DNA from 4 places in the Cellulomonas dongxiuzhuiae genome. Region 2 is predicted to be linked to each of the others. Evidence: riboswitches for the same ligand, from Rfam matches in the RefSeq annotation. Region 2 holds a riboswitch; each other region holds the start of a gene.
The links. A riboswitch is a leader RNA that binds a small molecule or an ion and turns the genes downstream of it on or off. The one in region 2 is predicted to bind thiamine pyrophosphate.

Region 1 (7,590 bases), 1.2 Mb from region 2:
ACGTGAAGGAGCCGCGCTCGACGCGCAGGTCGACGCCCGCCAGGACCGCCCGCGGCCCCCCGGGCGCGGGCAGCGCGAGGTGCACGTCGCGGACCTGCAGCAGCGCGTCACCCACGACGCACCCGCCGGGGCCGCGCCCACGGCACGACCAGGCGCTCGACGCCGCACGTCAGCGCGTACAGGACGAGCGTGAGCGCGGCGCACACCCCGACCGCGGCGAGGACGAGGTCGGTGCGGAACGCCGCGCGCTGCATCGTCATGTAGGTGCCCAGCCCCTGCACGGCGCCCGCGTACTCCGCGACCACGGCGCCGACCACCGCGTACGTCACGGCGATGCGCAGGGCCGTGAAGAAGCGCGGCATCGCGGCGGGCAGGCGCACGTGCACGAACTCCTGCCGGCGGCTCGCCCCCATCGTCGCCAGCAGCGCCGACGCGCCGGGGCCGGCCGCCGCGAACCCCTCGACCAGGCCCAGCGCGACCGGGAAGAACGTCACGAGCGTCACGACGAGGACCTTGGGCGCCAGCCCGAACCCGAACCACAGCACCAGCAGCGGCGCGACGACGAGCACGGGCACGGTCTGCGACGCGACCAGCAGCGGCACGACGCCCGCCCGCAGGCGCGGCAGCCGGTCGAGCGTCACGGCGAGCGCCCCCGCGACCACCACCGAGACCGCGAACCCCACGAGCGTCACCGTGAGCGTCGCGCCCGTGTGCCCCGCCAGGGTCTCGCGGTGGGTCCACGCCTGCTGCGCGACCCGCGCCGGCGACGGCAGCAGGCGGGGCGCCACGCCGCCCGTCGCGACGACGACCTGCCAGGCCGCGAGCAGCGCGAGGACGCCCAGGCCCACGGGGGCCAGCCGCCCGGGCGTGCCCGTCACGACCCGCCGCCGAGGTCGACGTGGTAGGTCGCCCAGTCGGGGCGACGCGTCAGCGGCTCGCCGTCCGGGCCGCTGAGCAGCCCCTGGTCGAACAGGAAGTCGCCGTACCCCGCGAGCTGTGCGGTGTCGATGCCGCCGACCGTGCCGTCGTCGGCGCGCATGTAGTCGCGCGCGAGCAGGCGCTGGCTCTCCACCACCATGGCGGGGTCCGCGAACGCGTCGGGGTGCGCGGCGACGAGGATCTCCGCGGCCTCGTCCGGGTGGTCCGCCGCGTACGCGTAGCCCCGGCGCAGCGCGTCGACGAACGCGGCCGCCGCCTGGGGCTCCTCGGCCACCCAGGACCGACGGGCGTCGACGAGCACCGCGTACGCGTCGGGGAACCCGTAGTCGGTGTACCGGAAGTACCGCAGCGGCGTCCCCAGCCGCTGCGCCTCGAGCCCCTCCCACGCGACGAACGGGATCGCGACGTCGGCCTCCCCCGCGTACAGCGCGGCGTACGCGCTGGTCCCCAGGGTGACCGACGTGAGATCACCGCGGCCGCCGTCGGCGCGGATCACCGCCTGCAGCAGCGGCACCTCCGCGGGGCCGCCGAACCCGGCGTAGACGCGCCCGTCGAGGTCGCGGGGCCGGGTGATCGTCGTGTCGTCGGCGCGCACGCCGATCGCCGACGCCCAGTGCTGCAGCGGCGCGAGCACCGCGACCACGTCGGCACCGGCCGCCTGCGCGAGGACGGAGTCGCCGTGGAAGCTGATGCCCGCCTCGGCGGCGCCGGCGTCGATGAGCGCGTCGGGCTGGACGGCTGTGGAGGGCAGCACCTGGACGTCGAGGCCCGCGTCGTCGAACCAGCCCTTGGCGAGGGCGACCTCGAGGCCGGTGTGGTTGGTGTTGGGGGTCCAGTCGAGCGCGAACCGCACGACCGTGCGGTCGGCTGCGGCGGCGGTGCCGCGTCCGTCGGTACAGGCGGCCGACGCGAGCACGACGGCGATGAGGGCGACGGTCGGGGCGAGACGGGGTCGAGGCATGGGAGTCTCCGGATGGCCGAGGTGGCGGGGCGTGCGGGCACGGCGCAGCGACGCCACGCGGCCACGGACGTGGGCGCGGGCGCGGGTGGGACCGACGGGTGCGACCGATGAGGCAGGGACGCGGCGGCGTCAGGTGGCGGCGGGCCCCCGGCGTCGGTGCGGGTGGGCGTGCAGCGGTGGACGCATGGGAGACATGCGCGACATCCCTTCGCTAGTGCGACCTAGATCAGGTTCGACGGGTGTGATCTCAGCCGCTGGTGCGGCACCCCGTGTCACGACGCATCGACCCTAGCCAGGCCCGTCGCGCACGTCGCGGTCCCGTCCGCACTGTGGTCCGCCGACCGCCCCGCCGGCCACGGGCCCGGCCGGCTCCGGACGCACGACGACCCCCGACCGGGGTGCCCGGTCGGGGGTCGTCCTGCCCGTGGTGCCGCGGGCGTCCCGCGGCGGCGTGCTCAGCCGAGCGGGCCGTACAGCGCAGGCGACGTGCGCGCCCGCGTGGTCTGCTCGAAGTCGTACGCGAGGCCCAGGAGCGTGCCCTCGTCGAACGCGCGACCGACCAGCTCGAGGTTGACCCCCGCGCCCGTGATCGTGGCGTCGGCCGCGGTCGCCTGTCCCATCGGCACCGTCACGGCCGGCAGACCCGAGTTGGGGCTCAGCCGCATGTTGGTGCTGTGCGTGCCGTAGGGCGTGCCGCTCGGGTACGCCATGGCGTCGAGGTCGAGGTCGTCGAGCAGCTGCGTGACGAACGTGCGCCCGTTCGCGAGCGCCCGGGTGTGCGAGCCCTGCGGACCCGCCCACGCCTCGTACTGCTCGTCCGTGACGGCGGCCCGCTGCAGGTACGTGCTCCGGCGGGACGTCACATAGTGGCCGCCCGCGAGGATGTCCTCGATCGTGCGCGCCTGCACCGCGGGCGACAGGTGCCGCTCGACGTACCCGGCGAGGTCCCGACGGAACTCGTCGGTGCTGCCGCTCGGCTCGGCGAGCACCGCGTTGAGCTCCGCGGACGACGGCACCTCGACGAGCGTGGCGCCGCGCGCCTCGAGCGCCGCACGGGCCTCGGCCCACAGCCGCACCGTGGTGCGGTTGGTGCCGATCATCGACGGCAGGTACCCGATGCGGGCGCCGTCGAGCGCGTCGGCGTCCAGCGACGCGGCGTACGACTCGGGGACGAGCCCGGCCTGCGAGGCCGTCACCGGGTCCGCGTCGTCGACGCCCACGACGGCGTCGAGCGCGACCGCCGCGTCGAGCACGGAGCGCGCCATCGGCCCGCCGGTGTCCTGGCTGAGCGCGAGCGGGATGATCCCGTCGCGGCTCGCGAGGCCGACGGTGGGACGCACACCCACCAGCTGGTTGTACGACGACGGCACGCGGATCGAGCCACCGGTGTCGGTGCCGAACCCGATGCCGGCGAGGTTCGCCGCGATCGCGGCACCCGTGCCACCACTGGAGCCGCCCGCGCTGCGCGACGTGGCGTACGGGCTGGCGATGCGCACCGTGCCGCCCACCGGCAGGCCCGCCGAGTACTCGGAGACGAACCCGTACGCGAACTCGTCGAGGCCCGCCTTGGCCAGGACCACCGCGCCGGCCTCCCGCAGGCCCGCGACCATCGTCGCGTCCGTCGTCGTCTGGTTGTCCTGCCAGCAGCCGCAGCCGCCCGTGGTGGGCATGTCGAGGGTGTCGTAGTTGTCCTTCACGGCCACCGGCACGCCGAGCAGGGGGCTGGTCATGCCGTGCGCGGCACGCTCGGCGTCGGCGGCGGCCGCCGCGGCGAGCGCGACGTCGCTGACGGCGATGATCGAGCTGAGCGGCCGGCCGCCCGCCCCGGTGTCGACGAGCGTGTCGTCGTACGCCGTGATCCGCTCGAGGTAGGCCTGCGTGATCTCGACGGACGTCGTGACGCCCGCGTTCATCGCGGCCTGCATGTCCAGGACGCTCGCCTCGACCAGCTCGAACGCGCCGTCGTCGTACACCATGCGCTGGGAGACCTGGGCGAGGTCCGTGAGCGTGAGGGTCCCGTCGCCGTCCACGTCGGCGACCGCGACCTCGGTCCAGCCGGACGAGCCGGCGGTCGCACCGAGGTGCGCGGCGACGACGTCGAGGTCGGCGGTGGTGACCTGGCGGTCGCCGGTCACGTCGAGCTCGGTGAGGTACGGGGTGAGGAAGGCTCCGCCCGGCGCGGCGGCGGCCGGTGCGGCGGTGGCGGGTGCCGCGACGGCCCCCGCCAGGGCGAGGGCGCCCGTCACCGCGACGGCGGTGACGCTGCGGCGCAGCTGCGGTCGGTCCACGGGTCGGCTCCTGCGGGTCGGGTCGGTCGGGGCGGTGCCGGGGCGGCTCATCGGGCGGCCGCCGTCCGGCGACGCACGAGGAACGCACCGAGCGCGACCGCACCGAGCGCGAGCGCGAGCAGGCCACCCACCTGGGCGCCGGTCGCGCTCAGGGTCCCGGTGCCCGGACCGGACGCCGCAGCGCCGGCCGTCGCGGACGGCGACGGCACGGGAGCGGTCGCCTCGGGGGTGGTCGTCGGGGTCGGGGGCGTCGCCGTCGGGCCGGGCGTCGTCGTCGGGCCGGGCGTCGGCGCGGGCGCGACCTCGACGGCGACGGACGTCACGTCCGCGGCGGCGACCGTGGCCCCGTCGGAGCCGACGAGCGTCAGGCCCGACAGCGTGACCGTCGCCGTGCCGCCGGCGAGCGTGCGCAGGCGCACCGTCGTGGCGACCGTGCCCGTGAGGCCCGGGGACGCACCGAGCCGCGTGTGCCGCACCGTCACCGAGCCGGTGCCGCTCGTGACGTCGTCGAACCCGCCGTCGGGCGCGTCCGTCACGGAGTCGAACGCGAGGAGCGCGGGGTCGAAGGTGAGCGTCGCCTCGTACGCGTACAGGTCGGTGACGTCCAGCAGGTCCAGCCGGACGTCGACGGTCGCCCCGGCGGTCACGGGCCCGGTGGGGACGGCGAGCGTGGCCTCGTCGACGGTGGGGGCGGCAGCGGCGGGGACCGCCGTCAGGAGGGTGAGACCGAGGACGGCGAGGGCGGCGTGCAGGGCACGTCGCCTCGGCCTCGACCCGGGGGTGCGGTCGCGCATGAGGGCGGTGTTCCTTCCGAGCAGACGGCACGCACCGGCGGACCGGTGCGTGCCGTGAGAAGCGCCCCCTGCGCTCCTGCAGGCTCGCAGCGCGGTGTTTCGTGCCGGTTGCCGTCGCGTTGCCACCCGGGCCGCCGGGCACCGCTCAGGTCACGATCGCATGGCCCGTCCGGACATCCCGGACGAACCGCCCGGCGCTCACCTCGGCACTCACCCCGGCGGCGCCTCCGCGAGGCGTGCGATCGCGGCCAGCCGCTCGTCCCAGCGGGCACCGACGGCCTCGAGCGTGCGCGCGAGCAGCCCGAGGCGCGCGCCGACCGCCCGGTACCGCACCTCGCGCCCGGCCCGGACGGGCTCGACCAGCCCGACCTCGGCCAGCACGGCCAGGTGCTTGGCGATGGCCTGGCGGCTCACCGGCAGGCGCTCGGCCAGCGCGGACGCGGACGCCTCACCGCGCCCGACCTCGGTGAGCACCTGCCACCGGGTCTCGTCGCCCAGCGCGGCGCACACCGCGACGACGTCCGTCGCGCCGCTCGCGGACGTCACACCGCCACCCCGCCGGCGACGAGCGCCACGAGCTCGTCGAGCTCGGCCGTCCAGCCGTCGCGGTGGTCCGCGAGCTGGCGCAGCCGCTCGTCACCGAGCCTGTCGAAGCCCGTCTCGACGACCGTGAGCAGCGTCCCGGTGCCGTCGGGCACGAGCGTGAAGGTCGCGGTCAGCTCGCTGGCGGGGTCCAGGTCACCTCCGCAGCCGGGCCACGCGAAGGCGAAGCGGCGCGGCGGGTCGTAGGCCTCGATCCGCAGCGGGACGTCGTGCTCGCCGTCCCACCCGAGGGTGCCGGTGCCACCGACGCGCAGGTCCGGCAGCGAGGCGCGCTGCCCGAACCACCGGGCGACGAGGTCCTCGCGTGTGAGGACCTCGAACACGCGGGCGGGCGGGGCGTCGACGCGGACCGTGCGGGTGACGCTCGAGGTGGTGTCGTCGACGAGCGCGGTGGTCTGGTGAGCGGTCATGGCTGCCTCCTTGGTGCAACTCTTCTGTTGCAGACAGCCTGCACCCGTCGGCGCCGTGACGCAACCCCTAGGTTGCATGTGCGGAGACCGCGTCGCGCCTGCCGCCGCCGGCCCCGTGCGAGGATCGGCGCCGTGACACCGAGCGCCTCGTCGGCCCCGCTGCGGACGCGCTGATGTCGGCCGTCCTCGGCGCGCTGGGCACGATGGGCGCCGTCGTCGGGCTCGGCTGGGCGCTGGGCCGGTGGCGCGTCCTCGGCGAGCGGGCGGCGCCGGTGCTGGCGCGCGTCGTCTTCGCCGTCGCGACGCCCGCGCTCCTCGTCTCGACCGTCGCGCACGCCGACCTGCACCTGCTCGCGTCACGGACGGCCCTCGTCACGTGGCTGAGCACGACGGTGGTGGCCGTGCTGGCCGTCGTCGTCCTGCGCCTCGTGTGGCACCGGCCGGCCGCCGACGTCACGGTCGGCACGCTCGCGTCCTCGTACGTCAACGCCGGCAACATCGGCCTGCCGCTGGCCGTCTACCTGCTCGACGACCCCGTCGCCGTCGTCCCGACGCTGCTCTTCCAGCTCCTGGTCCTGGCGCCCGTCGCGTTCGCCGTCCTCGACGCCCGACCCACCCCGCCCCTGGAGACCGACCCGGGTGACGCCCCGGCCCCCGCGCCGGGCGGCCGCGTTCCGCTCGCGATGCGCCTCGAGACGGTCGTGCGGCGCACGCTGAGCAACCCGATCATCCTCGCGACGCTCACCGGGCTCGTGCTCGCCGCGCTGCCGTGGTCGCTGCCCGAGGTCGTCCTGCAGCCGTTCGCGCTGGTCGGGGCCGCGGCCGCACCGCTCGCGCTCATCACGTTCGGCATGTCGCTCGCGGTGCCACGCACGACCGGTGGGGCGGCGCCGCGGCGGGACCTCGCCCTGGCCGTCGGGCTGCGGTCGGTCGTCCACCCCGTCCTGACCTGGGGCGTCGGGAGCGCGCTCGGGCTGCCGGCGCCCGCGCTGCTGGCCGTCGTCGCGATGGCTGCGCTGCCGACCGCGCAGAACGTGCTGGTCTACGCGATGCGGTACCGCCACGGCGAGGCGCTCGCACGCGACACGGGCCTGGTCACGACGATCCTGTGCGTCCCGGTGCTGCTGGTCGTCGCGGCGACGCTCGGCTGAGCCGCCGAGACCGGCCGCGGTCGTCGACCGGGCGCCGGAGGACGACCCGGCCCGGTCTCGCGCTTCGGCCGTCCCACGTCGTGGTCAGTCCCTGCGGCGGGGGCGCGCGCGGACGTGCATGCGCTCGCCCTGCGGCCCGTAGAGGGCGAGCACCTCGACGGGGCCGTCGGACACGTTGCCCAGCCAGTGCGGGACGCGCGTGTCGAACTCGGCGGCCTCGCCGGCGACGAGGTCGAGCGACCGGCCCCCGAGCACCAGGCGCAGCGTGCCGCTCAGCACGTAGAGCCACTCGTAGCCCTCGTGGACCCGCGGCTCGCCGACCTCGGGCGGTGTGCGCGGCGGGTACTCGAGCCGGTACGCGTGGGGACCCTCGCCACGGCGGCTGAGCGGGACGTACGTGACGCCGTGGCGGACCGTCGGGTGCGGCGCCACCCGCGGGTCGTC
Region 2 (7,590 bases):
GCCGACCGACCGGCTCGTGGCCGTGTACTGCAAGGCCGGGTCCCGGTCCCAGCGCGTCGTCGACGCCGCGCACGCCGCTGGACGCGACAACGTCGTGCAGGTCGCCGGTGGCGTGCTCGCCTGGGTCGACGACGTCGACCCGACGCTCAGCCGGTACTGAGCGCGGCCGCCCTCACAGGGCCAGGTCGAGGTTGCCGGGCGGGCGTCCCACCAGCCCGTCCGTCGGCGAGGACGCGAGCGCGTGCTCGCGGCGCGGGATGCGCCCGGCCAGCCGCGCCGCGCGCCCGGCCCGGACCGCGAGCGCCATCGCGCGGGCCATCCGCGGCGGGTCCGCGGCCCGCGTGACGGCCGACGCGACGAGCACGCCGTCGCACCCGAGCTCCATCGCGAGCGCGGCGTCCGACGCGGTCCCGACGCCCGCGTCGAGGATCACCGGGACCTGCGCGCGCTCCGCGATGGCCGCGATGCTGCGCGGGTCGAGGATGCCGAGCCCCGACCCGATCGGGGAGCCCAGCGGCATCACGGCCGCGCACCCGACGTCCTCCAGGCGCCGCGCGACCACGGGGTCGTCGCCCGTGTACGGCAGGACCGTGAAGCCCTCGCGGACCAGGCGGTCCGCGGCCTCGACGAGCCCGAACGGCTCGGGCAGCAGCGTGACGTCGTCCGCGAGCACCTCGAGCTTGACCCAGGACGTCCCGCACGCCTCACGGCCGAGCTCGGCGGTCAGCACAGCCTCGCGCGCCGTGAAGCAGCCCGCGGTGTTGGGCAGCGCGCGGATGCCGAGGCGCGTCAGCAGCGCCCACACCGACTGCTCGCCGCCCGGGCGGACGCGCCGCAGCGCGACGGTGGTCAGGCGCGTGCCCGACGCGACGAGCGCGTCCTCGAGCCGGTCGAGGTTCGGTGCGCCACCGGTGCCGAGCACGAGGCGCGGCCCGACGACCGTCCCGGCGACGACGAGCGGGTCGTCCCCGTCCCACGGCGCGAGGACGGGCGCCGCGGCGGGGGCGTCGGGGGCGGTCGGCGTGGTCATCCGCCCTGCACCGCCGTGACGATCTCGAGCCGCGCGCCGGCGGGCACCGGGGTGTGCGTCCACAGGCCGCGCGGCACGATCGCGTCGTCGAGCGCCGCGGCCACACCCGTGGGCGTGGTCCCGGTGGCGCACCCCGCGGGAGCGGTCGTGGCGTCGGAGAGCAGGCCCTGGACGACGGTCGCCACCGTCAGGCCGGGGTCCCACGGCTGCGGGAGGCCGTTGACCGTCACGACCTGGGCGGGTGCCGCGGCCACGACCGGCAGCTCTTCGGTGTCGGCCGTGCGGGGGTCGGTGGTGCGCGTCTGGGTCATGCGGGGCCTCCGGAGGTGGTCGGTGCGGTGCGGGTGAGCATCCGCTGCGGGTCGCACGGCCGTGCGGCGTCGGGCGGGTCGGTGCCCGCGAGCAGGGCGTCGAGGGTCGCGGCCGTCAGGGGCGTCTGCAGGACGCCGTTGCGGTGGTGCCCCGTCGCGAGGAGCAGGCCCGGTACGCCGCTGTGCCCGACCAGCGGCAGGTGGTCGGGCGTCGCCGGGCGGGCCCGCGTCGTGACGTCGACCAGCGGCAGCTCGTCGATGCCGGGGACGAGCGCGCGGGCGTCGCGCAGCAGCGCGAAGACGTCACCGGAGCGGGTGCCGTCCTGCGCTGCGCCCTCGTCGCTCGTCGCCCCGACGACGACCTCACCGCTCGCGCGCGGCACGAGGTAGACGGGCCGGTGCTGCACGGTGCCGCGCAGCACGGGCAGACCGGCGAACCAGGGTGCCGCGCGCGCGTCGAGCCGCAGCGTCGTGCCGACCACGGGACGCACGGGCACCGCCACCTCCGGCACGTCGCGCACGACGTCCGCCGACCGCGCCCCCGCGGCGAGCACGACGAGGTCGGCACGCAGGGTCCCGCCGTCCGCGGTGCGGACGCCGACGACGTCGCCCCGGCCGTCACGCACCAGCCCGGCGGCGGCGGCCGGCACGACGCGGGCGCGCGCGTCCCGGCCGAGCACCGCGCGCAGCGCACGCACCACGGCACGCGGGTCGACGTGCTGCTCACCGGCCGCCCACGTCGCGGCACCCAGGTGGGGCCCGAGCAGCGGGACGCGCTCGCGGGCCTCCGCCGACGTCACCTCGTGCACGTCCAGGCCCCAGGACCGCTGGAGCGCGAGCAGGTCGCGGCACCGCTGCGCGTCGGCCGCGTCGTACGCGACGGTCAGCGTGCCGGACGCCGCCAGGCCGACGTCCACGCCGGACGCGGCGGTCAGCTCGCGGGCGAACCCGCTCCACAGGGCGGCCGAGGCGACGTTGACGCGCGCGAGCCCGTGCTCGCCGTGCTCGGCCTCCGAGACGGGCGCGAGCATGCCGGCGGCTGCGTGCGTGGCCCCGCCGCCCGGGTCCGGGTCGACGACGGTGACGCGCGACCCGGCGCGGAGCGCGCGCCAGGCGGCGGTCAGGCCGATGATCCCGCCGCCGACGACCAGGACGTCGACGCTCGCCGAGGACGTGCGGGGGGTGGGGCGGGCAGGGCTCGCCACGGGGTGCTCCCTTCGCTGGCATGACCCAGATCAGGTTCGACGGTCGGCTCTGACGCCCTCTCAGCCCCGCTCCGTGCGGGGCTCCCGTGCGCCGACCACACTACGCTGCCCGACATGTCCGACGCCTCCGACGTCCGCGCGCAACGCCGCGTCCGCCTCGCCGACGCGCACCTGTACCTGTGCACCGACGCCCGGCGCGCGACCGGCGACCTCGACCGGTTCCTGCACGCGGTGCTGGCGGGCGGCGTCGACGTGGTCCAGCTGCGTGACCGCACGCTCGACGTCGTCGACGAGCTCACGATCGGGGCCCGCGTCCGCGACCTCGCGCACGAGCACGGGGCCCTGTTCGCGGTCAACGACCGGGCCGACCTCGCGGTGGCTCTGCGCGCCGACGTGCTGCACACCGGCCAGCGGGACCTGCCGGTCGCGCAGGCGCGGGCGCTCGTCGGGCCGGGCGTGCTGCTCGGGCGCTCGTCGGGCGGCGGCGATGCCGCAGCCGCGGCGGACGACGACCCCGACGTCGACTACTTCTGCGTGGGACCCGTGCGGGCGACCCCCACCAAGCCGGGCCGCGAGCCCGTCGGGCTCGACGCCGTCCGTGCGGTGGCCGCCGCCGCGCCGACGACGCCGTGGTTCGCGATCGGCGGGATCGACGAGGCGCTGCTCCCCGACGTCGTCGCCGCGGGCGCGCGCCGCGTGGTCGTCGTGCGCGCGCTCACGCAGGCGTCCGACCCGCAGCGTGCCGCGGCCCGGCTGCGTGCGCTCGTGGCCCCGGTCCCCGGGTGAGGCCGCGGGGACGTGGCCCGGACGTCAGAACGGGAGCGGCGCCCGCAGCACCCCCTGGCCGATGAACGTGGCGATCGCGTCGAGCCGTCGCTCCGAGTCCGCACAAGCCTGCGGGGTCGCGCCCTGCCGCCACACGCGTGTCGCCTCGATCCACGCGAGGTCCCGCGTGAACGTGACGACGAGGTCGGAGAGCCAGTTCGCACTGACGTCCCACGGTGCGCCGTCGGGTCCGCCGGACAGCAGCGACCCGAGCTCCTCGCGCAGCCCGTCCATCTCGAGCGCGAACACGTCGTTGACCAGGTCGTAGTCGTGGTGCTGCGCGCTGTCGGCGCCGTCGCCGTCGGGCGGGACGGTGCGCCAGGTGGCGACGAGCGCAGGGGCGAGGTCGTAGTTGATGTGGGCGTTCACGCCCAGCACCGCGAAGTTCACGGGCGCCACGTGCGGGTCGCTGCGGTTGTCGAACAGCACGCGCCACACCCCGGGCGCCGTCCGGGCGTCGTCGGCGTGGTCGCGCAACGCCCGGAAGAACCGCTCGGCGAACTCCAGGTCGAGCCGCACCAGGAACGGTGACGACCGGAACTCCCCGCTCGCGACCATCTCGCCGATCCGGCGGGTGATGGTGAGGTAGAGCCGGGTGAACGACGCGATGCCGTCGTCCGGCCCCCGGGGTGAGGACCTCGCGGCCTCGTCGAGGATGGCCTCCAGCCGCTCGACGACCTCGGGGATCGACGTCGGTGGGGTGTCCCCGGCGAGCCCCGCGAGGCGCCGCAGGTCGCGGGCGTCGGGCGGTGCGCCGGGGCGGCCGGTCTCGGCTGCGTCCATCCGTCGGCTCCTCTCCGCTCCCGACCGGGCGCGTGGCGTGCGTCGATCGTGGCGGTCCTGTGACGTCCACGATGGCCGATCGCAGCGCGCGGGGCACGCCCGGTTTCCGTTTTTCGCCTCCCCGTGGCAAGGGTGGGTCGCACTCCCGCGGCCCGTCGTCCGAAGGAGGAGCCATGATCAGCCCGACCGACGCCCTCGACGCCGTCGCCGCCGCAGCGGCGGTGCTCAACCACGCGGTGAGCGAACCGGGGAACCGGACCATCAGCACGCTCGCGCCCCAGCTCGACCGATTGTCGCGGGCGGTGGCCCGGGCACAGGTCATCGTGACGCTGGACCCGGACGCGGAGCTGGACCGACCCGTCCCGCGGTGCTTCGCGCCGGAGGACGCGAGCGAGCACGCGGACGACCTCGCGGTGCTGGAGGCGATCGCGGCCATGCCGGTCCAACCGGCGACCGTGGTCTTCCGGGCCCGTCGGCTGGACGACGACTCAGCCGAGGACGCGCTGCGCGCCTGGATCGACGGGAGGCGCATCACGGCTACTCCGGCGGGCCGGGGCTACGACATCGACGCGAACCGCCTGGTCAGCAACATCGCCGACCAGTTCCTCGAGCCGTAGCGGGGTCACGTCTCATCGCCGCCGCCGCAGCACCACCGTCCCGTACGGCTCGAGGTCCACGGCCTCGACCGGCGACCCGTCGAGCTGCTCCAGCCGGCCGTCGGCCACCTCGGGGGTGACGCTCACGGCCTGCGCGTGCTCGCTGACCAGCACGACGACCTCGCGCCCGTCGCCCTGCACGAGCCGGTCGACCAGCACCCGGGGGTCGTCGGGCACGCGCACCGGGCGCTCGACCCCGGCGACCGTGGCGAGCGCGTCGTACAGGCGCCACGTGTCCTCGGGGTTGACCCGCCCCTGCGCGCTCGCCAGGTACTCCAGCGGGTAGGTGCACAGCACCGCGCGCCCGGGGCCGTGGTCCTTGACGACGACCGCGGGCCGCCCGTGCGCGTCGCGCGCGACGACCGTCGCGAGGAGCACCGTCACGGGCAGGTACGCGCGGCCCTCGGCGTTGCCCGCGACGCGGAACCGCAGGACGTCACCGGTGTGCAGCGACCCGAGGTCCGCCTCGAAGGTCAGCACGACCTCGTCGTCGTCGATCGGGTCGACGAGCCCGTACGCGAGCTCGCGCCGCACGCCGAACAGCTCCTCGGTGCGGATCCACCACGGGCCGCGCTGCACGGGCGACTCCCCGGCGCAGTACGACGCGTAGACGGTCGCACCGGCCGCCGCCAGCTCGACCAGCTGCACCCACGACGGCCCGCAGAGCTGCTTGACCGACGGCAGCAGGTACAGGTCGTACCCGCCGGGCAGGCCGCCGTCGGTCTGCTCGCGCACCACCCCCACGGGCAGGTCGGCCTCGCGTGCCGCGACGTACGCCTGCTCGCCGGTGCGCACGATGAGCGCGCGCTCCTCCTCGGTCGTGAACGGGTAGTCGGCCGCGAGGTGCGACGGCACGACGAGCGCGGCCTGCGCCGGGGCGCGCGAGCACCGCGGCAGGTCGATCTCCCGCAGCGTCGCGGCGAACCGCTCGAGCTCGAGCAGCGGCGGCTTGGGCTCACCGTCGGACGTCGTGATGCCGAAGTGCAGCTCGAACGGGTGGTGGGCGTACGGCCGCTGCCCCAGGACGGTGTCGTAGTCGGTGTTGTTCCACGCGATCCAGCCCGTCGCGCCGGCCAGGAGCGTGGTGTGCAGGAGCTGGCGGTAGTACGCGGCGGCGCCGGTGGGGGAGACGAAGTCGCTCGAGAGGCCGAACTCCTCCATCACCACGGGCCGCCCGCGGACGGCCGCGAGCTCGCACACCCACGCGGCCTTGAGGTGCTGGCGCACCTGGTCGGACTCCATGCGGTAGACGTGCGGGCCGGTGAAGTCGACGAAGCGACCCAGGTCCACCGTCGAGTAGCCGTTGTCGTGCCCGGTCTGCTCGATGCCCCAGGCGCCGTCCCCGATCGACACGGGCTGGTCCCCACCACCGGCCCGCACCGCGTGGACCATGAGCCGGGCCCACGCCTCGACGTCGTCGCGCCGGCCCTCGCCGCCGTAGATCGGCATCTCGTTGGAGATCAGCCACCCGGCGACCGCGGGGTGGGCCGCGTAGCGGGCCGTGAGCGTGGCGACGTACCAGGCCTGCCGGCCCACCATCCACACGTCGGTGTACAGGTCCCGCCCGGCGCGCCAGACGGGGTCCCAGTTCTCGCCCGACATGTGCCCGACGAGGAACGTCGGGATCGTCGTCATGCCGGCCTCGACGTGCGCGTCGAGGAAGTCCGCGTAGTGCGCGCACTGCTCCTCGTCGAGGGTCGTCGGGGTGGGCATCATGTCCGGCCAGTAGAAGAACGACCGTGTCATGGTCAGCCCGTGGCGGGCCAGGACGGCCAGCTCCTCGCGCACGAGCGCGGTGTCGTAGCTCCGCCACATCAGCGGGCCGCCGGCGCGGGACCAGAAGTTCGCCCCGAGCCACGTCACGGGCCCGTCCGGGCCGACCACCGACGGCGACGGGCGCGGCACGCCCCGGCTCACGTGACCGCCCTGCGTCACGTGACCGCCCTGCGTCACTTGACCGCCCCGGCCGTCAGCCCGGCGACGAAGTGCCGCTGCAGCAGCAGGAACCCGATGACGACCGGGATGCTCACGACGAGCGAGGCCGCCATGATCTCGTTCCAGTACACGTTGGTCTGGGTCGAGTACTGCCGGATGCCGACGGCCAGCGTGCGGTTCGCCTCGGTCGTCATCACCGACGCGAACAGCACCTCGCCCCAGGCCGTCATGAACGCGTAGATCGCCACGGCGATCACGCCCGGCCGCGCCGCGGGCAGCACCACGCGCAGCAGCGCGCCGATGGGGGAGCAGCCGTCGACCCGCGCGGCCTCGTCGAGCTCCTGCGGGATGTTGTCGAGGTACCCCGACAGCATCCAGATGGAGAACGGCAGCGAGAACGTCAGGTACGTGATGACCAGTCCGATGCGGGTGCCGACGAACTGGAAGCCCGTGCCCTGCTCGATGTTGACGAAGATGATGAACAGCGGCAGCAGGAACAGCACGCCGGGGAACATCTGCGTCGACAGGACCGTCGTCGTGAACACCGACCGGCCGCGGAACCGGTAGCGGGACACGGCGTACGACGCGAAGATCGCGATCACGAGGCTCGCGATCGTGGCCGCGCTCGACACGACGAGGCTGTTCACGAAGTAGCGCGCCAGCGGCACGGTGGTCCACATGTCGATGAACGGCTGGAACGTGACGGTGCTGGGCCACCACGAGAACGCCCCGCGGACGTCCTGCAGCGGCTTCAGCGACGACGTGACCATGATGTAGAGCGGCAGGGCGGTGACCGTCGCGAGCACGACGATCACCGCCGCGCGGAACGTCTTGAAGGCCCGGGT
Region 3 (7,590 bases), 1.3 Mb from region 2:
CGCGTGGTCGTCCGCACCCGGCTCCTACGCCGAGCTGGTCGCCGTGCGGGAGGCCGACACGCTGCCCGTGCCGGCGGGCGTCGACGACGCCACCGCGGCGGCCCTGCCGATGCAGGGCATGACGGCGCACTACCTCGTCGCCTCGACGTTCACCCTCGCCGCGGGGCACGACGTGCTGCTGCACGCGGGTGCGGGCGGCGTCGGCCTGCTCGTCACGCAGCTGGCCGCGGCACGCGGCGCGCGGGTGGTCTCCACGGTGGGGTCGGCCGACAAGGAGCACCTGGCGCGCGCGGCGGGAGCCGCCGATGTCGTGCGCTACCGCGAGCTGTCGGATCTCGGCACCGAGCTGCCGGCGCTCGTGCGCGACCTCACCGGCGGCCGGGGCGTCGACGTGGTGTACGACGGCGTCGGGAAGGACACGTTCGACGCGTCGCTCGCCTCGCTCGCCCGGCGCGGGACCCTCGTGCTGTTCGGCGCCTCCTCGGGGCAGGTGCCGCCCGTGGACCTGCAGCGCCTCAACGCCGCCGGCTCGCTGTACGTCACGCGCCCCACCCTCGGCGACTACACCGCCACGCGTGACGAGCTGGTGTGGCGCGCCACCGAGCTCTTCGACGCCGTCGTCGCGGGCGCGCTCGACGTGCGCGTCGGCGCGACGTTCCCCCTGGCCGACGCCGCCGACGCCCACCGCGCCCTCGAGGGGCGCGCCACCACCGGAAAGGTGCTCCTGCTCCCGTGAACCTCGCCGTCCCCACCTTCGCCGCACCGCCCCGCACCCTGACCGTCGAGATCTGGTCCGACGTCGCGTGCCCCTGGTGCTACGTCGGCAAGCGCCGGTTCGCCGCCGCGCTGCGCGACTTCCCGCACCGCGACCACGTGGACGTGGTCTGGCGCTCCTACCAGCTCTCCCCCGAGACACCGACGGGCCCCGGGCGGCCCGAGATCGACGCCCTCGCCGAGATGAAGGGGCTGCCGCGCGAGCAGGTGGAGCAGATGTTCGCGCACGTCACGAGCGCCGCCGCCGGTGACGGCCTGCGGTACGACTTCGCGCGCACGCTGGCGTTCAACACGTTCGACGCCCACCGGCTGCTGCACCTCGCGCGCGCGGCGGGCGGGTCACCGCTCGTCGAGGCCACCATGGAGACGCTGTTCTCGGCGCACTTCGAGCAGGGCGTCGACCTCGGCGCCGAGGGCGCCCTGGTGACGCTCGCAGCGCGGGCCGGGTTCGCCGCGCACGGCTGGGACGACGCACGCGTCGCGGCGGCCCTGGCCGCGGACGACGCTGCGGACGCCGTGCGCGACGACCTCGCCACCGCCCGGGAGATCGGTGTCACGGGTGTGCCGTTCTTCGTCGTCGACCGCAGGTACGCGCTGTCCGGGGCGCAGCCGGCCGAGGTCTTCGCCCAGCTGCTCGACGCCGGGTGGCGGGACGCCAACCCGCTCGCTGCCGTGCCGGTCGGCGACGCCTGCACCGACGGCTCCTGCTAGCGGCCCGCCGGCCGCGCGTCATCCCGGCGGCGGCCCGCCGAGCAGGCGGGTCAGCTCCGTGAGCGAGTCGACCCGCACGTCGGCGAGCGCCACCTCCGGCCGCAGGGCGTGCACGTAGCCCCACGGTCCACGACGCAGGAACGCGGTCCGCATGCCCGCCGCGCGGGCGGGCAGGACGTCGTTGTCGAGGCGGTCGCCGACGTACAGCACCTGGCCCGGCGGCAGGTCGAGCTCGCTCAGCACGCGCGCGAAGAACGCCGGCGCGGGCTTGGCGACGCCCCAGCGCGCTGACGACGCGACGAGCCCGAGGTCGACGCCCGCGGCACGCAGCTGCTCCTCGGCGGCCGCCGGCTGGTTGCCGGCGATCGCGACGACGTACCCGGCCGCGCGCAGCGCGTGCAGCGTGGGGAGCGCGTCGGGGTAGAGGTCCACGGCGCCGATCGTCGACCGCGTCACCGGTGGGTCGACCCCGAGGACGTCCCACACGCGCGCGTGCGGCTCGCCGCGCTCCACCAGCGCGCCCAGGACCCCCATGAGCGCGAGCGGCGTCACACCGACGTCGTGGGCGGCCCGGGTCCAGGCGCGCGTCTCGTCGACGATCGTCTCCCCGACGTCCAGGACCACGGCGCGCACGTCCACGGCGACCACTCTGCCGCACCGTGCCGCCCGGGTCGCCCGGCGCCGCCCCCCGCGGTCACCGGGACGGCGCGAGCGCCCGGACCTGGTCGAAGAACGCGACCTCGTGCCGGCACGACGTGACGAACGCCGCGAGCATCCGCGCGCGCGTCGCGGCACCGACCTCGCGAGCGGCGGCGTCGGCCAGGTCGCAGGCCCGCGCCGAGGCCGCGGCGAACGCCGGGTCGCCGTACGTCCCGACCCAGTCCCCGTACGGGTGCCCCGCCAGGTCACCGGCGCGCACCAGGATGCGGGCGCCGATGTCCGCGTAGAGCCAGTAGCACGGGAGCACCGCGGCCACGACCTCCGCGTACGAGCCCGTGGCCGCCACGGCCAGCACGTGGTCCACGTACGCGGTCGTGGCGGCGCTCGCCGGGCCGGACCAGCGCGTCCCCGCGCGTGCCAGGCGCTCGGCGTGCAGAAGCGTCTCGACGTCCAGGCAGCGGGCAGCGCCCTGCGCGAAGAACACCTGCGCCACGCCGTCCGGGGCCAGCTGGCTCGCCCGCGCGAGCACGCGGGAGTACTGCGCGAGGTAGAGGGCGTCCTGGTGGAGGTACTGCTCGAACTCCTCGACGGGCAGCGACCCGTCGGCGAGCCCGCGCACGAACGGCAGGTCGTCGCACGCGGCCCGCAGGTCCGCGACGCGGTCCCACGCGTCGGCACTGAACGGCCGCGCGCCGAGGGCGGGTGCGTGGTGGAGGTGGTCGACGGGCCCGCGTCCGGACCCGACCCCGAGCGCCTCGCCCGCGGCGATCGCGCCGGTGAGCCACTCCTTCGCCTCGCGGACCGCGGTCACCCAGTCGGGCCGACGGGGCCGCAGGGCGGCGACGGCCGCCGAGAGCGAGCAGCCCGTGCCGTGCGTGCTGGTGGTGCTCACGCGAACCGCGTCGAGCTCGGTCACCGTGGTCGCGTCGACCACGGCGTCGGGGCTCGCGTCCCCCGGCAGATGGCCGCCCTTGAGCAGCACGGTCACGTCCGCGGCGGTCGCGAGCCGGCGGGCCTGGCGCACCGCGTCGGCCCACGTGGCCGCGGTGCCCTCACCCAGCAGCACGCCCAGCTCCGGGAGGTTGGGGGTCACGAGGTCCGCCTGCGCGACCAGCCGGCGCACCGCGTCCTGCGCGTCGGCGTCGAGCAGCCGGTCCCCGCTGGTCGCGACCATGACCGGGTCGAGCACGACCACCGGGGGCCGCGTGTGCGCGAGCCACGCCGCGACCTCGTCCGCCACGGCCCGGGTGCCGACCATGCCGATCTTGACGGCGTCGACCGTCACGTCGTCGCTCACGGCGTCGAGCTGGGCGCGCAGGAAGGCGACGTCGGGCACGTGGACCGCCCGCACGCCGTGCGTGTTCTGCGCGACGAGCGCGGTGACCACGGCCATGCCGTACGCGCCGTGCGCCGCGAACGACTTGAGGTCCGCGTGGATGCCCGCGCCCCCCGTCGGGTCGGTGCCCGCGACGGACAGGACCCGCACGCGGCTGCCTGCGCAGCTCATCGGGTCAGCGCCGGCAGCGCGGCGGCGAGGTCGTGCGGGGACAGGACGGCAGACGTCATGAGGACATCCCTTCGCTCGTACGAACGAGATCAGGTTCGACGGGTGTGATCTCAGCCCTGCTCGGTACAGGGCACCCCGTGTCTCGGGTCGACCCTAGACCGTGGCGTCCGGCCCGCCATCTCGTGGTCTCGACCCTCGGACGCGCGCAGGCACCGGGGGCTACGCTCCCCGTGCGGGTCGTCGACGGCGGGACCTACGCGGGCGGTCCGGCTCCGACCACGCGCGCCCCCGCGCCCGAACCTGCGAGGCGAGATGACCACCTCCCCCGGCACGACCCGACCCGCACCGCTGACCGACCCGGTCGGCACCGTCGTCCCGTCCGCCGTCCCGACGCACTGGTACAACCTCGCGGCCGACCTGCCCGAGCCGTGCCCGCCCGCGCTGCACCCGGGCACGCGTGAGCCGTTGACGCCCGACGACCTCGCGCCGCTGTTCCCGATGGCGCTCATCGCGCAGGAGGTCTCGACCGAGCGGTGGGTGGAGATCCCGCAGACGGTCCGGGAGATCTACGCCCTGTGGCGCCCGGCACCGCTGCTGCGCGCGCGACGCCTGGAGCGCGCGCTGGGGACGCCCGCGAAGATCTACTACAAGTACGAGGGCGGCTCCCCCGCCGGCTCGCACAAGCCGAACACCGCCGTCGCGCAGGCGTACTACAACGCCCTCGAGGGCATCACGCGGCTCACGACCGAGACGGGCGCCGGGCAGTGGGGCGCCTCGCTGTCGATGGCCTGCGCGCTGCTCGGCCTCGGGTGCGAGGTCTGGCAGGTCCGCGCGTCCTACGACGGCAAGCCCTACCGGCGCATGCAGATGGAGACGTACGGCGCGACGTGCCACCCGTCACCGTCGGACCTCACCGCTGCGGGCCGCGCGATGCTGGCGGCCGACCCGACGACCACGGGGTCGCTGGGCATGGCGATCAGCGAGGCCGTCGAGGTCGCGGCGAACGACCCGAAGGCGCACTACGCGCTGGGCTCGGTGCTCAACCACGTCCTGCTCCACCAGAGCGTCATCGGTCAGGAGGCACTCGCGCAGCTCGACGAGCTGGGCGAGACCGCCGACGTGGTGTTCGGGTGCGCTGGCGGCGGGTCGAACCTGGCGGGGCTGAGCTTCCCGTTCCTCGGCCGCAACCTGCGCGACGGGGCGACGACCCGCGTCGTGGCCTGCGAGCCGGCGGCCTGCCCGTCGATGACCCAGGGCGAGTACCGGTACGACTTCGGTGACGTCGCGGGCCTGACGCCGCTGCTCAAGATGCACACGCTCGGCAAGGACTTCGTGCCGCCGCCCATCCACGCGGGCGGGCTGCGGTACCACGGCATGGCTCCGATGGTCTCCCACGCCTACGCGCTGGGGCTCCTGGACGCCGTCGCGGTCGAGCAGGACGCCGCCTTCGCCGCCGGCATCGAGTTCGCGCGGGCCGAGGGCATCATCCCGGCGCCCGAGTCGACGCACGCCCTGGCGGCTGCGTTCGCCCACGCGCGGGCCGCGACGACGGACGAGACGATCCTCATCGGCCTGTCGGGCAACGGCGTCCTGGACCTGCCCGCCTACCACGACTACGTCTGACGTCACGGCAGGGCCGTGACCACGACGTGGGCACCGTCTTATCTTGACCCTTCTTGTCGGCTTATCGTCTCGGGGAGGCACACCGGCACAAGGAGTCCGCATGGGCACGCACTTCCTCTGGTACATCCCCAACACCGTCGAGCCCGGTCACCGCGGTGACGACACGGCCGACGGCTGGGGCTCGCTCGACCTGTCGACCGAGCTGGCGCGCGCCGCCGAGGCGCACGGGTGGGAGGGTGCGCTCATCGGGACGGGGTGGGGCCGGCCCGACACGTTCACCGTCGCCACCGCGCTCGCTGCCCGCACGACCACCTTCCAGCCGCTCGTGGCCGTCCGCCCCGGCTACTGGCAGCCCGCCCACTTCGCGAGCGCCGCCGCGACCCTGGACCGGCTGTCCGGCGGTCGGCTGCTCGTCAACGTCGTCAGCGGGCACGACGGCGTCGCGCAGTACGGCGACACGGCCGGGGACCAGGCGCAGCGGTACGCGCGGACGCGGGAGTTCCTCGACCTCGTCCGACGCCTGTGGACCCAGGAGCACGTCACGTTCCACGGCGAGCACTACCGGGTCGACGACTCGACCCTCGCACCGCGCCCCGTGGCTCGCCCGGGCCGTCCGCACCCGCGCCTCTACTTCGGCGGCGCGTCGCCGGCCGCCGAGCGCGTCGCCGCCGCCGAGGCCGACGTCCAGCTCTTCTGGGGCGAGCCGCTCGACGGGGTCGCCGAGCGGGTCGCGCGCCTGCGGGCACTGAGCGACGAGGTCGGGCGGCGGCACCCCCCGCTCGAGTTCGGCCTGCGGGTCACGACGCTCGTGCGTGACACCACGCAGGAGGCGTGGCACGACGCCGAGGAGAAGGTGGCACGCATGGCCGAGACCGCGGGGACCCGGCCGCCCGACCCGCTGCGCCGACGTGCCGTGGGTCAGCAGCGCCTGCTGGAGCTGGGCGCCCGCGGGGACGTCCTCGACTCCTGCCTGTACACCGCGCCGGGGCGGTACGGCGGCGGGGGCGCGGGCACGACGTGGTTGGTCGGCTCCGCCGCGGACGTGGCCGCCGCGCTGCAGCGCTACCGCGACCTCGGCGTGACGCACTTCGTGCTCTCCGACACCCCGTACCTGCACGAGACCGCGCGGGTCGGGGACCAGCTGCTCGGACTGCTGCGGGAACCGGCCCTGACCTGAGCGGCCGGGCCGGCCCCCTCAGCGCGGCACCGTGACGGCGGTGCTGCGGCTGCCCAGGACGTTGCGCGGCTCGTCGGGCACGAACACGGCGACGAGCCGGTGGACACCGGCACCCAGGGCCGGGACCGGACCGGCCGCGAACCCGCGGACGACGCGGGCACGCGCCACCACCCGCGTCCCCTCGCGCAGCTCCACACGACCCGTCGGCTGCGCGCCCGTGTCGAGGCGGACGTCCGACACCCACACGACAGGCAGCCAGGACGCGGGGCGGCGCATCGTGAGCGTCGTGCCCGAGACCACAGGCCGCACGCTGACCCGCACCGGACCGGCCTGCGCCGGGGCGTACGCCGCGTCGCCCGGGTACCGGGCGGTGATGACGTACTCACCGACCGGTGTCGTGGACGGCAGCCGGTACTCGGCGAGACCGTCCACGACCGGCACGCGCACGGGCGCGGCCCCCTCCACCTCGAACTCCACGGGGCCCGGCGCCGTCACCGGCGTGAGGGAGGCACGGACGCGGACCACGGGGTCCAGGTCCCCGTACACCTGCGACTGCCCGTTCCCGTCCAGCCTCAGCGTGGTGGCCGTGCGCCCCGGGCCCACGACCACCGGGAGCCGCGCCTCGGTGCCTCCCGGGACCACCGTGATGCCCAGCACGCCCGGCCCGGCGGGCACGCCGGCGGGGACGGCCAGACGCACGTCGACCGGCCCCTCCGGGTCACCGTCGCGGGGCAGGTGGAGGTTCAGGGTCAGCTCGACACCGGACAGCCTGATCTCGACCGGTCCCGGCGCGGGACCCAGGCTCGCGGTCCCCGCGCCCGTGAGGCGCAGCTCGAGGGTCGACTCCGGGACGACCGGGTCCGACAGGTGCGACACACCCAGGGCGCGGGGATCGGTGTCCGGCGTCGCCACCTGGCCCAGCGCCGCGCGCAGCGCGTCACGGTCGGTGCGGCCGGTCGCGACACGGTCGCTCACCCCCGCGAGCGCACCGAACGCGTCCGGGCCCTGCAGGAGCGACGCCGGCACGACGAGCCGGTACCCGGCGGCGGGGTCGACGGGCGTGCCGTCGATGCTCAGCGACGTCACGCGTGCGCCCCGGGGGCGCGTGTCGTCGTACGTGTACACGACGTTGGCCGAC
Region 4 (7,590 bases), 260 kb from region 2:
CCCGCGTGCTCGGGTACGCGCGCCTCGACCTGCCGCGGCACGACAACACGCACACCGGCTGGTGCGACATCGGCGTCCGTCCGGCCCACCGGCGCCGGGGCATCGGTGACGTGCTGCACGCCGCGGCGCTCGACGCGGCACGGGAGGCGCAGCGCACGCACCTGCTCGCGGAGACCAGCCAGGCCGTCGAGCCCGCCCCGGGACCGGGGACGCTCGGCGCGCCGACGGGCGCCGGCCTGGTGTCCGCCGACGACGCCGACGTCCGGTTCGCGCTCGCGCACGGCTGGACGCTCGAGCAGGTGGCGCGGCACTCGCGGCTGACCCTGCCGCTCGACGCCGACGCCGTGGAGGCGCACCGGGCCGGCGCGGCCGCGGTCGCGGGCCCCGACTACCGGACCGTGACATGGGCCGGCGCCACCCCCGACGCCCTGGCCGGGCAGCTCGCCGCGCTGCGGACCAGCATGAGCACTGACGAGCCGACCGCGGGCCTCGACGTGGGCGAGGAGGCGTGGGACGCGGCCCGCGTGCTCGCGGCGGACGCCGAGACGCTCGGCCGCGGCGAGCACCTGCTGACGACGGCGGCCGAGCACGTGCCGTCGGGCCGGCTCGTCGCGTACTCCCAGCTCATGGTCCCGCCGCACACCGACGAGTTCGCCTGGCAGGAGGACACGATCGTGCAGCGTGAGCACCGCGGGCACCGGCTCGGCATGCTCGTCAAGGCCGTCCAGCTGCAGCACCTCGCCGCGGCCTACCCGACGGTCCGGCGCATCAGCACCGGCAACGCCGAGGAGAACCGATGGATGCTCGCGATCAACGTCGCCCTGGGCTTCCGGGCCGCGGGCGGCAGCGGGGTGTGGCAGCGCAGCCTGTAGTCCGGCCAGCCTGTCGTCAGACCCGCACGGTGCGGCCCCACCAGCCGGCCCAGCGCCGCCGCGCCTCGTCGAGCACGCCCGCGTCCAGTCCGTAGGTCGACAGGGTCGCGTCGACCGTGCCGTGCGGCGGCCGCTCGGCCGCGGGCCGCATGACCAGCACGAGCAGCGACTGCGCGATGCCGTGCAGGTGGATGCCCACCTGGTGCTCGGTCTTGTAGACGACCGTGCCGCCGACGCGGGAGCCGTCGGGCCGGGTCGCCTCGACGTGGCCGTGCACGGGCAGGCCCCGCACGCCGTGCAGACCGGCACGGAACAGCAGCGGGTCGCGCCGCTCGCCCGCGTCCATGCCGTGCGACGTGAGCGTCACGCGGTCCTCGCCGGGGTGGACGTCGAGCGCGAACGCCAGCTGGTGGACGAACTGGATCCAGCCCTCGTCCATCTCGTCGAAGATGCCGTCGAACCGCGAGAGCCCCTCGTGGCTGGGCCGCGTGAGGACGATGCGCGTGGTCGTGGGCTCGTCGTCGCGTGCCGTGACGGTGAGCCGGTCGTGGTTGCGCCACGCGAGGGAGCGGGTGGCGCGGCCGTCCGAGTGGTCGTGCTCGTGGCGCACGTCGTCGACGAAGATCTCGCGGATCTCGGCGTCGAGGCCGTCGTAGTCCCAGCCGAACCACCTGCGCACCAGGTGCGGGTCGCGCAGGTGCTCCCACACGACGTCGATCGGGGTGCGGACCTCCACGGAGACGACCTCACGACGCTCGAGGCTCATGCCCTTCACCTCACTGCTCCTGGGGGGCGGGGGCCGGCACCCTCGCCTGGTGCCCCGACGTTAGTCCGGCAGCCCCGCGACCGCAGCGGCATCGACGCGCAGGCGCACGTCCGTGCCCGGGGCGCAGGTCCAGCCCGCGGGCGCGAACGCGCTGACGCGCCCGACACCGTCGACGTCCACGACGACCTCCGTGCGACCCCGGCGCGAGCGCAGGACCTGCACCGTGCCGGTCACGGGCGGCGCACCGTCGGGCGCGACCACGAACGCGCCGGCCGCGAGCGCCAGGACCCCGCCGGGCGGCAGCAGCGCGACGCCCGCGGCGCGGGTCGCGTCGACGAGGGCGCGTACGGCCGGCACGGCCGGTACGCCGGGCGCCGGCACGTCGACGAACGCCTCGTACCCGAGGAACTCGGCGACGCGCCGCGAGGCGGGCCGGGCCCACAGCGCGCCGGGGGCCGCGACCTGCAGCAGGCGCCCGGCGTCCATGACGGCGACGCGGTCGGCCACGGCGAACGCCTCGTCCTGGTCGTGCGTGACGAACAGCGCCGTGGTCCCCGTCGCGGTCAGGACGTCGCGCAGGTCGAGCGCAAGACGCTCGCGCAGAGCGCGGTCGAGCGCGGACAGCGGCTCGTCGAGGAGCAGCAGGCGCGGGCGCGGGGCCAGCGCGCGGGCGAGCGCGACGCGCTGGCGCTCGCCGCCCGACAGCGTCGCGACGTCGCGGCGCTGCGTGCCGGGCAGGCCGACGAGGTCGAGCAGCTCGGCGACCCGGGCCTCGCGCGCCGTGCGGGCGCGCCGCTCGGGCAGCCCGTAGGCGACGTTGCCCGCGACGTCCCGGTGGGCGAAGAGCTGGCCGTCCTGGAAGAGCAGGCCGAACCCGCGGCGGTGCACGGGCACGTCGGCGACGGACACGCCGTCCCACGCGACGTCGCCCGCGGCGAGCGGCTCGAGGCCGGCGACGGCCCGCAGCAGCGAGGACTTGCCGCATCCGGACGGGCCGAGCAGCGCGACGACCTCGCCGGTCGGCACGGTCAGGTCGACCCCGTCGACGGCCGCCGACGCCGCCCCCGGGTAGCGCACGACCACGTCGGCGACCTGCAGACCGTCGCTCACCACGCACCCCCGGTCCCCGGGCGGCGCAGCCGCTCGCACACGGCCACGACGCCCGCCGTCAGCGCGGCGAGCAGCACGGACGCCGCGAGCGCGGCCCCGTAGTTCTCGGCGCCGGGACGTCCCAGCAGCCGGAAGATCACGACCGGCAGGGTCGGCTCCTGCGGCCGGGCCAGGAACGACGTCGCACCGAACTCACCCAGCGACGCCGCGAACGCGAACCCCAGCGCGAGCCCGACGGCCCGCAGCGCCACGGCCAGGTCGACGGTCCGCAGGACGCGCCCGGGCGACGCGCCCAGCGTCGCGGCCACCTCGCGCTGGCGCGGGTCGACCGCCCGCAGCACGGGCAGCACCGTGCGCACGACGAGCGGCACCGCGACGACCGCCTGCGCGACCGCGACCAGCACGGGCGACGCCCGCAGGTCCACGGGCAGGCCGAGGGGCGCGTCCATCGACACGAGGAACCCGAAGCCGACGGTCACGGCGGACACCCCCAGCGGCAGCATGAACAGCGCGTCGAGCCCGGCGACCGCGCGCCGTGCGGCAGCGCGGCGCGGCCGGCGCGACACGACGAGCGCCACGAGACCCCCGACGACCAGAGCGATCAGGGTGGCGTCCACGGCCGTGCGCACCGACGTCCCGGCGGCCTGCCACGCGGAGACCGCCAGCGTGTCCTGCGGCACCGCGAGCGCGGCGTAGTTGTCCAGCCCCCACCCGCGCGGCGTGCGCAGCGAGCGGACGACGAGGTTGAGCAGCGGCAGCGCGAGCAGCCCGGCGACGGTGACGGCCGTGACGGCGACCGCGACGGCGTCGAGCGGGTCGCGCAGCCGCACCGGGTGGGCGGTCGCGGCGGGCGCACCGAGGGCGAGCGCGCGCTCGGTGCGGGCCCGGGCACGCCCCGCGACGGACAGCGCGGCGACCACCACGACGAGCTGCACGACCGACAGCACCGCGGCGGCCCGCAGGTCGAGGAACTGCGTGGTCTGGATCCAGATCTCCGTCTCGACGGTCCCGTACCGGCGCCCGCCCAGCACCAGGACGGTCCCGAACGCCGTCGCGCAGAACAGGAACACGAGCGACGCGGCCGATGCGATCGCCGGGCCGAGCGCGGGCAGCGTGACGGTGCGCAGCACGCGCCACGGCGAGGCGCCCAGCGCGCGGGCGGCCTGCTCGGCGCGCGGGTCGAGGCGCTCCCACATGCCCCCGACGGTCCGGACCACGACGGCGTAGTTGAAGAACACGAGCGCGAGGACGATCGCGGTGAACGTGCCGTCCAGACCCAGGCCGCCCAGCAGCCCCCCGTCGACGAGCAGGGAACGGAACGCGACGCCGACGACGACCGTCGGCAGCACGAACGGGACGGTGACGAACGCGCGCAGCGCCCCGCGCCCGGGGAACCGGCAGCGGTACAGCAGGTACGCGCCGGGCACGCCGAGCAGCACGGCGCCGGCCGTGCCGAGCGCGGCCTGCGCGAGCGTCTGCCCGACGACCCGCCACGTGCGCGGCCGGGAGAACACGTCGCCGAACCCGCCCAGGTCGAGCCGCCCGTCGGCCACGAACCCGCGCCCGACGATCTCGGCGACGGGCCACACGAAGAACGCGGTGAGGAAGGCCAGCGGCACGACGACGGCCAGACCCCACCCGAGCCCGGCACGCCACCCGCGGCCGGGCACCCGCGCGCGTCCGCCACCGGGCGGCGCACCGGCACCCCGCGGACCCCGCGGACGGGGCGCGGGGTCCCGGTGCGGGGCCGGCGGCGGGGGCGCGGTGGCCGGGCCGGACGCGGGGGCGGCGGGCACGGGTCAGCCGATGACCGTGTCGGACCAGGTGGTGAGCCACTGCTCGCGGTGCTCCGCGACGTCGGCGGGCGCGACCGTGAACGGCTTCTCCGCGAGCGGCGCCCACGACACCCACTCCGGCGGCAGGTCGACGCTCGAGCTCACCGGGTACATGTACATCGACACCGGGATGTCGGCCTGCACGTCGTCGGACAGCAGGAACTCCAGGAGCTGCGCGGCGCCCTCGGGGTTGGCCGCCCCCGCCAGCACGCCCGCGTACTCGACCTGGCGGAAGCACGTGTCGAGCAGCGCGCGCGTCGTCGGGGCGTCACCGCCCTCGGGGACGGTGTACGGCGGCGACGACGCGTACGACAGCACGACGGGGCGCGGGCCGTCGCCGCCGCCCGCGGTGAAGTCGGTGTAGTAGGCCTCGGACCAGCCGTCGGCGACCTGCAGCCCGTTGTCCCGCAGGCCCGCCCAGTAGTCGACCCAGCCGTCCTCGCCGAACGCCCCGACCGTGGCCAGCAGGAACGCCAGGCCCGGGGACGACGTCACGGGGTCGGGCACGACGACGAGGTCGCGGTACGCCGGGTCGAGCAGCGACTCCAGCGTCGTCGGCTCGGGCACGCCGCGGGACGCGAACCACGCGGTGTCGACGTTGAGGCACACGTCGCCGAGGTCGACGGCGGTCAGGGCGCCGTCCTCGTCGCCCGGCACGGCGTGCTCCGCGGCGTCCTGCACCGCCGGGGCGTCGATCTCGACCGGCACGACGACGCCCTCGTCGAGCGCGCGCGACGCGAACGCGTTGTCGATGCCGAACACGAGGTCGCCCAGGGGCGCGTCCTTCGTCAGGACCAGCTGGTTGACCAGCGCGCCCGCGTCCGCCTGCTGCACGACCTGCACGCTCAGCCCCGACTCGTCCTCGAAGCGCTCCAGCAGGCCGTCGGACAGCGCGAACGACTCGTGCGTCACCAGCGTGACCGTGCCGGCCCCGGCGGTCGCCCCGTCCGCCGTCGGGCCGCCGGTCGCCGAGCACGCGGTCAGCGCGAGCAGCGCTGCGGCGGCGACCGCGGGGACGGCGGCGTGCCGGGCTCGGGTGCGTGCGGCGGTGCGGGGCCGGGGGGTGGTCATGTCGCGGTCGTCCTCCGTCGTGGTCGGAGAGGTCCCGCGCCCGCCGCGCACGGCACCGGGGACCGGGCCGCGCACGACGACCACGGGAGGAGAGAAGCCCGACTCCCTACGCCGGTACCAACCGGATCAGGTTCGAGGGTCTGCGGTGGTCCGCACTCTCAGCGTCCTCGTGCCGCACCCGGTCGGGCCCGGCAGCTGACGCTCCCCTGTCGTTCAGGGGCGATCCTAACCCCGACCTGTGGGATCGCCCGATGACGGGTAGCGTCCGTGCAGGCGAGGACGACGAGGAGGCCCGGATGACGAGCGACGAGAAGAAGCAGTCCATGAGCGCCAAGATCGTGGGCGCGGTGGTCGCGCTGGCGGCGACCTGGGTGGTGCACCGCGTGATCGACTCGGTGTGGGAGAAGACCAGGGGCCACAAGCCGCCCGCGGCGGACTCCAGCGAAGACGACATCAACTTCGGCGAGGTCGCCGCGGCGGCCGCCGTCACCGGCGCGGCCATCGGGCTCTCGCGCGTGCTCGCGACCCGCGGCGCCGCGAAGATCGCCGCGCGCATCGTCGGCTGACCGTCGTCGGCTGACCTACGGTCGCCGCGCGGCACCCCGCCGCGCGGCGACCGCACGCACGAGCGCAGCGGGGGCCTCGCGCAGCGGCACGTCGCGCGGCAGCCCCAGCGGCACGGCCACGGCCACCACGGTGAGCACCCACGCCCAGTAGTCCAGGCCGAGGAACGCCCAGATGCTCCCGTGCATCACGAGCACGGCCAGCGCGAACGGGATCCGGGTGGCGCGCAGCGCGAGCAGCACGGGCGCACCGAGCTCGAGGCAGATCGCGCCGCCGGCGAGCAGCTGCGGCAGCCACGGCTGGTCGGCGACCAGGTGGGTGAACCCGTCACCGAACGGGGATCTGCCCCAGCGCAGCACCCACGCCATGTTGTCGCCGACGACCCAGTCGATGCCGCTGTGCCGCAGCTTCTGCGCGCCCGTGAGGAAGTACACCGTGGCGACGACAGCCAGGGCGGCGCGCGGCGGCCAGCCCCACGCGACCCGCTCGTCGCGCGCGCCCACGTCCCTGCCGGGCACCCGGGCGAGCAGCAGGACGGCACCCACCGTGACCGTCAGGACGTCGTTGTGCATGACCTTGCCCGAGCTGCCCCACAGCCCCGCCAGGACCGTGTAGGCGACCCACGCGAGCGCGAAGCCGGCGCGCGGGCTGCGACGGGCGACGACGAGCGTCACGCCGACCAGGCCCGCGACCTGCAGGGCCACGAGCAGCCACGGCGGCACCGGCGCGGGGAACCAGCCGACCAGGGTGGCGCGGAACGTCAGGACCTCGGGCCGCTCGGCCACGAGCGTCCAGTCGCGGGTCGCGAGCCGCAGCCCGATGACGAGCGCGACGAGCGTGTGCACCTCGAGGAGGCGGAACGCCGGGCCCGGGGCGACCAGCCGGTCGTCGACGCGCGCGAGCAGCTCCCGGCGGCGCATGACCACGGGCGCCGCGGTGATCACGGGGCGACCTCGACGAGCAGCGTGCGGGACGTCTCGCGCCGTTCACCGGTGTCGGGGTCCAGCTCGAGCACGACCCGCTCCAACCGCGCGTCCGCGACGCCTCCGGGGTCGATGCCCGCGGCCCGCAGCCACGCCCGCACCATCGCCCGCTGCTCGCCCGGGGCGGCGTCGCGGACGCGTGGGTACTGCCGGCCCGTCGTGGCGACCACCGGGTTGCGCGGGTCCAGGCGCACGGGCGTGCGTGTGCCGTCGGGTGCGACCGCGACCAGCTCGACCGACGCCGCGGTGCCCGTGCGCACGTCGCTGAACAGCCGGTAGGCGGTCAGCGGCCACAGCTCGTGCTGGAACGCCGCGACGAGGAGCAGGAGGCCGACGGCGGACCAGGTCACGCCCCGCGCCCGGCGGCGCTCGCGCGTCTCGTCGTCCGC

Region 1: it holds a riboswitch for thiamine pyrophosphate, as region 2 does, so the genes downstream of both, KKR89_RS14985 (ABC transporter substrate-binding protein) here and thiO (glycine oxidase ThiO) in region 2, are expected to answer to the same signal.
Region 3: it holds a riboswitch for thiamine pyrophosphate, as region 2 does, so the genes downstream of both, thiD (bifunctional hydroxymethylpyrimidine kinase/phosphomethylpyrimidine kinase) here and thiO (glycine oxidase ThiO) in region 2, are expected to answer to the same signal.
Region 4: it holds a riboswitch for thiamine pyrophosphate, as region 2 does, so the genes downstream of both, KKR89_RS01105 (thiamine ABC transporter substrate-binding protein) here and thiO (glycine oxidase ThiO) in region 2, are expected to answer to the same signal.

Annotation. Positions count from the first base shown of each region.
Region 1 covers NZ_CP076023.1:3,308,203-3,315,792, forward strand. The annotation lists gene KKR89_RS14975 (ABC transporter ATP-binding protein) at 1-115, opposite strand, end outside; gene KKR89_RS14980 (ABC transporter permease) at 108-878, opposite strand; gene KKR89_RS14985 (ABC transporter substrate-binding protein) at 875-1,900, opposite strand; TPP riboswitch at 2,087-2,180, opposite strand; gene KKR89_RS14990 (amidase family protein) at 2,356-4,188, opposite strand; gene KKR89_RS14995 (cohesin domain-containing protein) at 4,236-4,982, opposite strand; gene KKR89_RS15000 (ArsR/SmtB family transcription factor) at 5,193-5,528, opposite strand; gene KKR89_RS15005 (SRPBCC domain-containing protein) at 5,525-5,995, opposite strand; gene KKR89_RS15010 (AEC family transporter) at 6,169-7,146, shown strand; gene KKR89_RS15015 (helix-turn-helix domain-containing protein) at 7,231-7,590, opposite strand, start outside.
Region 2 covers NZ_CP076023.1:507,592-515,181, forward strand. The annotation lists gene KKR89_RS02385 (ThiF family adenylyltransferase) at 1-160, shown strand, start outside; gene KKR89_RS02390 (thiazole synthase) at 173-1,030, opposite strand; gene thiS (sulfur carrier protein ThiS) at 1,027-1,341, opposite strand; gene thiO (glycine oxidase ThiO) at 1,338-2,546, opposite strand; TPP riboswitch at 2,537-2,644, opposite strand; gene thiE (thiamine phosphate synthase) at 2,661-3,332, shown strand; gene KKR89_RS02410 (DUF5995 family protein) at 3,357-4,154, opposite strand; gene KKR89_RS02415 (hypothetical protein) at 4,328-4,771, shown strand; gene KKR89_RS02420 (cellulase family glycosylhydrolase) at 4,784-6,673, opposite strand; gene KKR89_RS02425 (carbohydrate ABC transporter permease) at 6,760-7,590, opposite strand, start outside.
Region 3 covers NZ_CP076023.1:1,774,102-1,781,691, reverse strand. The annotation lists gene KKR89_RS07990 (quinone oxidoreductase family protein) at 1-736, shown strand, start outside; gene KKR89_RS07985 (DsbA family oxidoreductase) at 733-1,485, shown strand; gene KKR89_RS07980 (HAD family hydrolase) at 1,504-2,133, opposite strand; gene thiD (bifunctional hydroxymethylpyrimidine kinase/phosphomethylpyrimidine kinase) at 2,180-3,652, opposite strand; TPP riboswitch at 3,702-3,800, opposite strand; gene KKR89_RS07970 (TrpB-like pyridoxal phosphate-dependent enzyme) at 3,965-5,275, shown strand; gene KKR89_RS07965 (LLM class flavin-dependent oxidoreductase) at 5,376-6,452, shown strand; gene KKR89_RS07960 (5'-nucleotidase) at 6,471-7,590, opposite strand, start outside.
Region 4 covers NZ_CP076023.1:243,006-250,595, reverse strand. The annotation lists gene KKR89_RS01125 (GNAT family N-acetyltransferase) at 1-872, shown strand, start outside; gene KKR89_RS01120 (SRPBCC family protein) at 889-1,638, opposite strand; gene KKR89_RS01115 (ABC transporter ATP-binding protein) at 1,699-2,748, opposite strand; gene KKR89_RS01110 (ABC transporter permease) at 2,745-4,418, opposite strand; gene KKR89_RS01105 (thiamine ABC transporter substrate-binding protein) at 4,548-5,654, opposite strand; TPP riboswitch at 5,741-5,872, opposite strand; gene KKR89_RS01100 (DUF4235 domain-containing protein) at 5,951-6,220, shown strand; gene KKR89_RS01095 (hypothetical protein) at 6,236-7,162, opposite strand; gene KKR89_RS01090 (hypothetical protein) at 7,159-7,590, opposite strand, start outside.